DNA from 3 places in the Janthinobacterium sp. 64 genome. Region 2 is predicted to be linked to each of the others. Evidence: predicted binding sites of a transcription regulator. Region 2 holds the regulator's gene; each other region holds the start of a gene.
The links. The regulator FNR, encoded in region 2, switches genes on or off when oxygen is low (the NO sensors DNR and NnrR bind a similar motif). The targets are predictions, from matches to a motif close to TTGATNNNNATCAA.

Region 1 (3,275 bases), 820 kb from region 2:
CAAGGTGGTCTGCACGTCGTGTTTCGGGCTGCTGATCGAGCCTTCGCTGTACACCTTGTCGAAGATCTCGCCGATGATGTGGAACGATGAAATCTTGTTCGGGCCACCCACGCCAAAATAGATGCGCACCGTCTCGCCGACTTTCGCCTGCAGTTTGTGCGTCTTGCTCAGGGCGCCTACTTCGCCATTGAAGACGTAGTAATCGGGCAGCTCATTGGCCATTTTTTCCAGGTTCGCTTCCTGGTGCACGGGCGCGCCGTGCGGCCGGCCCGTGTACATCTCGCCCTGCATCACGTAATACTCGCGGTCGACTTTCGACAGGCCGCCTTCCGGTTCGACCAGGATCATGCCGTACATGCCGGCCGCGATATGCTGTGGCACCAGCGGCGTGGCGCAGTGGTACACGAACAGGCCCGGATTGAGTGCTTTGAAGGTGACGGTTTTTTCCTGGCCCGGCGCCACCTGCGTGTGCTGTCCGCCGCCATGGCCGCCTGTCACGGCGTGCAGGTCGATCGAGTGGATCATCTTGCTGTCCTTGGCGTTGAACAGGGTCAGTTCAACCGTGTCGCCCACCTTCGCGCGCAGCATCGGGCCGGGCACTTGCCGGTTGAAGGTCCAGTAGGTAAAAGTGGTGCCGTCATCGAGCTTGCCCGGCAATTCCACCGTCTCCATGCGGTATTTCAGGGTTTGCGGCGCGCGCGCGCCGATGGCCGCCGGTACCTGCGCCGGGTTGGCCGCCACGTTGACGGCCGAGGGATCGGGGCCACGCATCGGCGACGGTGCGGGCGTGTACAGGGCCAGCGCGGCGGCCTGGCTCGATTCGCTGGCAGCCTTCGGCGCCGCCGTCTCGGCCAGCGACGTGCCGGTCACTTCCAGCTTGCCTTCCATGCCGATCTGGCGGTGGCCGGGGATCGAGCAGTAATAGGTGAACGTGCCGGCGCGCGTGACCTTGAAGCGCACGGTGGTGCTGCCGCTATTGGCGCTGAATTTACTTGAGGCCACGTTGAGTTCCGGGATCAGCAGATCGTGCTCGGCGCCTTCGCCGCTTTTCAGCACCAGTTCCACCGTGTCGCCCACCTTGGCCGCCAGCACGGGGTTGACCTGTCCCTTGGCGTCGATGAACACCATCTTGCCGTCGACGATATTGGTTTGCAGTTCATAGCGCTTGACCGCGGCGGCGGCCGAGGGTTGGCTGACTGCGGCGGCGCTGGCCGGCAGGCTCGCCTGGGCTTGCACGGACAGGGGCATGGCCAGGACACAGACGGCGGCGGCAATGGCGCGGAGGGAGGGAGTCGTTTTCATCAAGCTTTCCTTGGTCTTGTATGCCGGTTCGGCACCCTTACCTAGGCAATCCGTGTGCCAGGAAAAACTTGTTTTAAATCAACGATTTGAAAAATGCAGGGTCGGTATGACCCTGTTTAAGTGTGGTTCGTTGTACCCTGAATGGTACTTATGACCACCACCGCCATCCACCTGCTGTTACTCACCGACCTGGTCGCCGACCTGCCCGTGGCCGTGCGCCTGCAGCGCCTGGTGGGCAGCCTGCGCGCGCACTTCGGCTGCGAGGCCGTGGCCTTGCTGAAAATCGATGGCGAGCACCTGCACCCCGTGGCGATGGCCGGCCTGGCCAGCGATGCGCTGGGACGCCGCTTCGCCGTTGCCGACCATCCGCGCCTGGCCGCCATCCTGCAGCGGCGCGGCGTGCTGTGCTTCCATCACGACAGCTCCCTGCCCGATCCCTACGATGGCCTGATCGCCGAGCGGGCCGGCGAGCCGCTGCCCGTGCACGACTGCATGGGCATGGCGCTGGACCTGGAAGGCGAACGCTGGGGCGTGATCACGCTCGACGCGCTGCAGGTGGGCACCTTCGACGCGCGGGCGCAGCGCGACCTGGGCGAGCTGGCCTGCGCCATCGAGGCGGCCGTGCGCGTGACCCGCCTGGAGACGGAAATCCGCGCCCTGCGCCTGTCGGGCGGCGCCATGCTGGCCGATGCGCAGGCGCCGCGCGAGGAACATGACTTCGTCGGCCAGAGCAGCGCCATCACGCAGCTGCTGCACGAATTACAGGTGGTCGCCGATTCCGAACTGCCCGTGCTGCTGCTGGGAGAAACGGGCGTGGGCAAGGAACTGTGCGCGCACCGCTTGCACCGCCTGTCGCGCCGCGCGGGCAAGCCCCTGATCCACGTCAATTGCGCGGCCTTGCCCGAGTCCCTGGCCGAAAGCGAATTGTTCGGCCATGTGCGCGGTGCGTTTTCCGGCGCCGTCAGCGACCGGCCTGGCCGATTTGAGGCGGCCGAAGGGGGCACGCTGTTTCTCGATGAAGTGGGGGAATTGCCATTGTCGATACAAGCCAAGCTGCTGCGCACCTTGCAAAATGGCGAAATCCAGCGCCTGGGCGCGGACCGGCCGCGCCGGGTCAACGTGCGCGTGATCGCCGCCACCAACCGCAGCCTGCGCGAGCATGTGCGCGACGGCACGTTCCGCGCCGACCTGTATCACCGTTTATCCGTGTATCCCGTGCCGATTCCGCCGCTGCGCGAGCGGGGCAATGACGTGCTGCTGCTGGCCGGTGGTTTCCTGGAACTGAACCGCGCGCGCCTGGGCCTGCGCAGCCTGCGCCTGTCCGCCGCGGCGGAAAACGCGCTCTGCCACTACCGCTGGCCGGGCAACGTGCGCGAACTGGAACATGTGATCAGCCGGGCCGCGCTGAAAGCGGTGATCCGCGGCGCGAACCGCAAGGACATCGTGACCCTGGAAACGGATATGCTCGACCTCGATGCGCTGGAAGCGCCGGCCGGCACGGACGCGCTGCCGCCAGTGCCAGGCGCGTGCGGCACGCCGGCGGCACCGCCGCTGTCCATGCATCAGATCGTGGAAGCGAGCCAGCGCCAGGCCATCCGGCAAGCGCTGGCCCTGCATCAGGATAACTGGGCCGCTGCGGCGCGCCAGCTGGGACTCGACGCCAGCAATTTGCATAAGCTGGCGCGCCGCGTCGGACTGAAGAACACCTAACCAAACCTACTGCGCGTCGGTTTTGTCAGGTGTCAGAACAACCAATCAATCCGGCGCTATAACTCAGCGGTGGGTCACCAGGGTGGTCGGCAGGCTGTGGAAGTAGGCGGCCAGGTCCTTGATGTCCTGGTTGCTCAGCGCTTTCACCTGGCCCGTCATGATGGCGTTGTTGCGGCCATTGGCCTTGTCGCCCCGCTTATACGCGGTCAAGGCGTGTTCCAGGTAATCCTTGTGCTGGCCCGCCAGTTTCGGGTACGACGGGT
Region 2 (3,275 bases):
CCGCGCGCGCTTCGAGTTCCTGCTGCAGGCGGTCGCGTTCGCTCATCAGGCCGTTGAACGCTTCCGTCAGTTCGCCGATTTCGTCGCGCTGCTGCACCGGCACGGGGGTGAAGCGGCTGCCGCTGGTACGCAGGGCCAGCAAGGTGTCGCGCAGGCGCACCAGCGGCGACAGCAGGCGCACGGTGACCCAGCCCAGAACAAACGCGGCCAGCAGCGAGGCGAGGGTGCTCCACAGCACCAGCCGGTAGAGCACGCCATCGAACGGTTCGAAGGCATCGTCGAGGGGCAGCGAGGCGGCCAGCAGCCAGTTCACCGATTTCAGGCGCTTGAAGCTGTTGACGGCCGTGATGCCGCGGCTGTTGGTGCTGACCATGCTGCCTTCGCCATCTTGCTTCAGCAACTCGGTGGTTGTCCGGTTGGCGTTCGGCAGGCGCGGCTGCAGCAAGCGGCTGGTATCGGGGTGCAGCACGTAACGCGGCACGGCGCCGCGCGTGAGGATGAAGTAATAGCCGCTCTTGCCGATCTTTTCCGTGCGCAAACGGCCCAGCAAGTTGTCTTTGTACAGGCGCAGCACGCCGATCACCACGCCGGCCACCTGGCCATCGGCCGTGAGCACGGGCGCCACCATCTGCACGATGGGCATGCCGCTCGATTTGCCCAGCATCGGCTCGGTGATCATGGGCTGGCGCGTGCGCAAGACGGTCTGGAAATATTCGCGCTCGGCCACGTTGATGCCGGCGCGGCCCGTGACTAGCGGCATGTCAGCGACGACGGCGCCTTGCGCATCGAGCACCAGCACGTCGTCGAACAGTACCAGCATCGAGCGGCGCGAATAGTATTCGCGCAATTGGGCGGGCTGGGCGATCAATGCCGGCGGCTGCTGCCTGGCCGTCAGCGTGACGATCTGCAGCAGCATGCCCAGCTTGTCGTCGAGTTCGGCAGCGGTGCGGGTGATCAGGGCAGACTGCTGGCTCACCAGTACTCGCGTGAAGTCGGCGCGCATGCGCTGTACCTGTAGCATGGTGACCAGCGCGATCATGGCGATCGAGGTCAGGCTGGTGGCCAGCGCGACTTTTGCTTTGATGCCGAGAGGCTTCATGATTTCCTTTTCAGTACCGGGCGCTACAGGCGGCAGATAATGCTGTCAGGAATTTTCCTATCAATGCCCCAGCTTGGCAAGCGGCACCACGCAAATTGCCCGCCCCGCATGGGCTTTTGACGATGTTGCCATATAATCAAAGTCAGAACGTCGTTTATTGAGCGGAAATGCAGTGAAATTGGCACACGGCAACCCTGTATGCAGTAAACTTGTTATTGCATTTTCTAAAAGGTACCGACATGACTGAAGCGCTACTCACTCCCACCATGCCCACCGTGACCGTGGAAGCGTTGCGTGCGCGATGCTCGACCTGCAGCATGCATCAATTGTGCCTGCCAATGGGCCTCGATGTGGGCGACATGGACAGGCTGGACCAGATTATCGGCCGCCGCCGCAAGATCGTGCGCGGTGCCTCGCTGTTCCGCATCGGCGACTCGTTCCAGAACCTGTATGCGATCCGCCTGGGGCACTTCAAGACCTACCAGATCAATCCGGGCGGCGAAGAGCAGGTGACGGGTTTCCAGATGGCGGGTGAACTGCTGGGCATGGACGCCATCAGCGCCGACCGCCACCACTGTAATGCGGTGGCGCTGGAAGACAGCGAAGTGTGTGAAATTCCGTTTTCCAGCCTGGAACAATTGCTGGGCAATATGCCGACCCTGTTGCGCCATTTCCATCGCATGATGAGCCAGGAAATCACGCGCGAGCAAAGCGTCATGCTGTTGCTGGGCAATATGCAGGCGACCCAGCGTTTTGCCGCCTTTATCGTCAACCTGGCCTCGCGCTATGAAGCGCGCGGTTATTCGCCCAGCAAATTCCAGCTGCGCATGTCGCGCGAGGAAATCGGCAATTACCTGGGGCTGACCATCGAGAGCGTCAGCCGTTTATTGTCGAAATTCAAGAAGGAAGGCTGGCTGCGCGTCTCCAATCGCGAGATCGAGATCTTGCAGCCCGCCAAATTAAAAGCTATTACCGCCGGCACGGACGTCTGTAAATAAGGCTTACAGCTCTTCATCGGCGTGCAGCGCGATGCTGCGCTGCAGCGGCCAGGTCCAGATGCCGGACAGGCGCCACTCGCGTTTGTCGTTTTCTACCAGTACCTGCCAGCGGCTGCGCTCGAGCATCGGCAGCGCTACGGAAAAATTGCCGGCCGCATCGGGCTGCACCAGCAGCTTGATATCCTTTTCCGGCAGGGTCGCATGCGCCAGGTGCAGCTGCAGCGGACCCTGGTAAGCCTTGCCGAAGCTGTGCACGGAACCACTCAGGCGCGCTGACGCCACATCATAGGACAGGCTGGTATCCATCGCCAGGTCGCTGGCGATCGTGTCGCGCTTCAAATCCTGGTTGATTGCCTTGCCCTGCTTGTAATAGTCGCCCACCACCAGCGCATCGGGCTGCGTAAACGCGATATAGCCCATGAAACTGCCGACGACCACGGACAGGCCGGGACCGATCATCAGCAGCCAAGGCCAGCGATGCTTGTACCACGGGGCAGCGGGGGCTTGCAGTTTCAGACTGTCGGACATTTTGTTCTCCTTGGGGTCAGACCCTTTGGGTCTGACCCCAGCTTTTGCTTCTGGGTTGAAAATACAGTAAAGCTAACGCATGTTTGATGCTACCCCTACGGCGACATACCGGGGTCGGACCCAGAGGGTCCGACCCCGAATCAACATCACCGCGGCACGATGAATACCGCGCTTTCACGCACATGCAGCGATGGGTCGTCCAGCGATTGCAGTTCGATCGCAATCTTGTTCGAACCCTTCTCGCCCACGCCGTGCGGTACGCGCAGGCGGATCGGCCAACCCAGCGTTTCCGTCGGCTGCAAGGTCACTTCTTCGCGCGTCAGCAAGGTCAGGCCCGGCAAACCGGAAGCGCTGATCTTGAAATGCTGGCTTTGCTCGGAGGTGTTCATGATCTGCAAGCGGTAGACGTTTTCGATCATGCCGTCTTCCACTTCGCGTCCCATCGAACCGCGGTCGCGGATCACGTCCATTTTCAGGGGCGTGCGCAGCGCCAGCGAGGTACACACGGCGATGATGATCAGGGCCAGGATGGAAGTGTAGATCAAGACGCGCGGGCGCATGGCGCGCTGGCGTATCTGCTTCGAACTGAAGTTGTTTTCCATCGCATGGTCGGTACTGTAGCGTACCAGTCCCCGCGGCCGGTCGACCTT
Region 3 (3,275 bases), 3.6 Mb from region 2:
CATGCTGGCCCTGGGCGACCGCCATTACAGCGCCTTCTGCGGCTTCGGCCATGCGCTGGCGCAGCAACTGCAGGCGCTGGGCGCCACGCCCTTGTTCCCGTTGATCGAAGTGGACAAGCACGACCCTGCCGCCCTGGCCGACTGGTCGCAAGCGCTGGCCCGCTGCAGCGGCAGCGCCATCGACGCCATCGGCGTGCAGGAAGAAGCCTCGTACGCCGAGTGGCGCCTGGCGCGCCGCGTGCTGCTCAACCCGGGCAGCCAGGGTGGCGAACTGCATGAAATCACCTTAACGGGCCCGGCCGGCGCCACCTGGGAAGCGGGCGCGCTGGCGGAAATTATCGGATGCAACGCGGACGGCAGCGAGGGTGAGGGTAGCCACCCCGACAGTGCCCATCACGCGCCGCGCAGCTACTCGCTCGCCTCGCTGCCGTCCGATGGCGAACTGCAATTGCTGGTGCGCCAGGAACGCCATGCGGGCAGCGAAAACGAGGGACATGGCATCTGTTCCGGCTGGCTCACGCGCTTCGCCCCGCTGGGCAGCCCCATCCGCCTGCGCCTGCAAGCCAATCCCGCCTTCGCCCCCGCCCTGGTCGACGTGCCCTGCATTTACATCGGCAACGGTTCCGGCCTGGCGGGCCTGCGTGCGCACCTGCGCGCACGCCAGCGGGCGGGGCTGGGCCGCAACTGGCTGCTGTTTGGCGAACGGCAGCAAGCTTTTGACAGCGTCTGCGGCGCAGAGTTGCAAGGCTGGCTCGACGCTGGCCACCTGGCGCGCCTGGACAAGGTCTTTTCGCGCGATGCTGAAACTCGGGAATACGTGCAAGACCGCCTGCGCGCCAACGCCCACGAACTGCGCGAGTGGCTGGCGCAAGGCGCCATCGTCTACGTGTGCGGCAGCCTGCACGGCATGGCGGCAGGAATCGATGCTGTGCTGCAAGAAGTGCTGGGCCAGGAAGGCCTCGACGCCCTGCTGGCGGCGGGACGCTACCGCCGCGACGTGTATTGATCTGCCTCAGCCAGCCTGCGGCGCCGCCCGGCTATGTGGGCGGGCGCACAGTCGGCGCCAGCCATCGGACTAGAGTGGAGACATCCCCACCCACCGTCTGCGAGGCTAGCCATGAAAAACCCCTGGATGAGCATGTACCTGAGCGCCGCCAACCGCATCGCCAACACGGCGCGCGGCCACGCCACGGCCGCCGTCAAGCGCGAAGCGGCGAAAAATACGCGGCAACTGACGCAAGTGTGGTTCGATTCATTCCTGCCGCCAACTGGCAAGGCACGGCGCAGCCGCAAGGCCAAATAAGTCCCTGGCAACAGGCGAACTGGTGCAGTGCATCACAGCAATTAGTTGAAGTTTCAATCAGATGAACTAAACTGCAAGCATGGAAGTACATAGGAAGTGACCGGCAGGCGCCGCATCCCCGCGCCGCCACCGGGACACCGGGAGACGACCATGTTGACGCTCAAAGTGCTGGCCTGCCTTGCCCTGTCGGCCTTGCTGCTCGTGCCCCTCGTGCTGCGCGACGCGATGCAGACGTCGGCCGGACAGCAGATGCTGGTGCCGAATGTCGATGCCCATGCCATGTGGAGTCATTGGCCTCGGCAATAAGACGCGCTAGGTAGCAGCTTGCCTCATTTAGAACCGCTTTATTGCGGATGGGGATTTGTTCCCCGTTTTCCTTCATTTCTCTGTGCCTCCCCCTCCCCCTCTTTACCATATTTTTGATTCAGGTCATGGATTTGAAGCGTCGCCGCGTCCACACTGGAACAGTCCGCTTCGCATCGCGACGGACTTAACCGGGAGTATCGGCATGGGTATATCGGCTTGGAAAGATGAGATGGCGCTGGGCGTTCCCGCCATCGACGAGGCGCATGAGGCGCTGTTTCAGGAGCTGGCGCGGCTGGGCAAGTTGAGCGACCAGCATTTCAGCGTGGCGTTTCGCGAGCTGATTGCGGCCGTCGAGCGCGATTTCCGCGAGGAAGAGGATTTGATGGAACAAATCGCCTTCCCCTCGCTGGCGAATCACCGGGAACAGCATGCGCGCGTGCTCAGCGGCTTGCACCATGCGTGGGCCGCCGTCGATGAAGGCGACCTGGAACAGGGACGCCATGCGCTGTCGCTGCTGCCGCAATGGCTGATCTTCCATCAGGCCACCATGGACCTGGCTCTGGCGGCGGCGCTGGAGCTGGTGCAGCGCCAGCCGAACTAGCAGCTAATTACAGCAGCAGCACCGTGGCTTGCTCGGGCAGGACGACGCGGTAATGTCCCGGGTATTTGTCTTCGCCGTCGAAAATCTTGCAAAACACGGGCTGCTTGATGTCGTTGACGGCAGCCTCATTCATGGGCAAGGTGGCGATCAGTTGCTCGCCATCCATCAGCTGCAAGGCGCTGCCCCGCTCGGTGGCGCAAAAGGCCAGCGATTGCACATCGCTGGCGAACGGCCGCTTGTACCACGGCGTGATGGCCCGCACGGCGCGCCGCGCGTCGTGCAAGACTTGCCCCACGCGCGTGACGTTCCATGCATCGCGCGCCACGGATGGCTGGAGCACGATATTGGCCGTCAACTCGCCCCTGCCCTTGTTCACCAGGAAAGTGCCATCTTGCGCGGCGATGTCGTCGTTGAGCGGCACGACAAACACGCCGCCGGCGGACACCTTGATCGGCACGGCAGCACCATTGCCTTGCAGGGCCACGCGCACATCGTCGATGGTGGCACTGAGCTTGGCGGGAATCAGGCGCAGGGCCATGACCACGCTGCCGCTCGACACTTGCCACACTTTCCTGGCCGTCAGATAACTCTCGCGGTAAGCCGTGAAACGGATGCGCGGCGCCTTGGCGTCGCTGTTGGCCGTGATCGTCACCGTTTGCGAAGGCAAGGCGTCCTCTGCGGGCGCCGCTACCGTCGGCGCAGCAGATGGGGCGGATGCGGCATCCGTGGCGGACTGCACGCTGGCGCTCTGCAGCGGCGCGGGAACAGCCGGCGGCGCGTGTTCCTGGGCTTGCCCCAGCGACACGACACACAACCATCCGGCACAAGCGATCCATGTACGCATGCATTTCTTTCAATGAGGAAAATATTTTATCAGCGCCTGCATTATCGCAGAAGGCCGGACGATGCGCCTCGCTTGGCCTGCCGCACTCTGTTGGTGCACACGCTTGATTATTTGGCAAATACAGCCTATATTGATAATGATTCTTATTCACAAAAGTGAGGGGAATCGCGCGCCTTCTTTTCCACTGCCCGACCGCGCCGGGCCTTGCGGTGGAACTGCTA

Region 1: a site for FNR is predicted at 1,371-1,384, ahead of nirK (copper-containing nitrite reductase). Genes of this name have one in related genera too.
Region 3: a site for FNR is predicted at 1,723-1,736, ahead of CLU91_RS00715 (bacteriohemerythrin). Genes of this name have one in related genera too.

Annotation. Positions count from the first base shown of each region.
Region 1 is NZ_PHUG01000001.1:2,912,868-2,916,142, forward strand. It holds gene nirK (copper-containing nitrite reductase) at 1-1,302, opposite strand, end outside; gene norR (nitric oxide reductase transcriptional regulator NorR) at 1,453-3,012, shown strand; gene CLU91_RS12850 (c-type cytochrome) at 3,076-3,275, opposite strand, start outside.
Region 2 is NZ_PHUG01000001.1:3,735,600-3,738,874, reverse strand. It holds gene CLU91_RS16415 (hybrid sensor histidine kinase/response regulator) at 1-1,099, opposite strand, end outside; gene fnr (fumarate/nitrate reduction transcriptional regulator Fnr) at 1,339-2,097, shown strand; gene CLU91_RS16405 (FixH family protein) at 2,101-2,625, opposite strand; gene ccoG (cytochrome c oxidase accessory protein CcoG) at 2,772-3,275, opposite strand, start outside.
Region 3 is NZ_PHUG01000001.1:147,666-150,940, reverse strand. It holds gene CLU91_RS00725 (PepSY domain-containing protein) at 1-1,006, shown strand, start outside; gene CLU91_RS00720 (hypothetical protein) at 1,118-1,303, shown strand; gene CLU91_RS27680 (hypothetical protein) at 1,454-1,609, shown strand; gene CLU91_RS00715 (bacteriohemerythrin) at 1,812-2,210, shown strand; gene CLU91_RS00710 (hypothetical protein) at 2,218-3,054, opposite strand.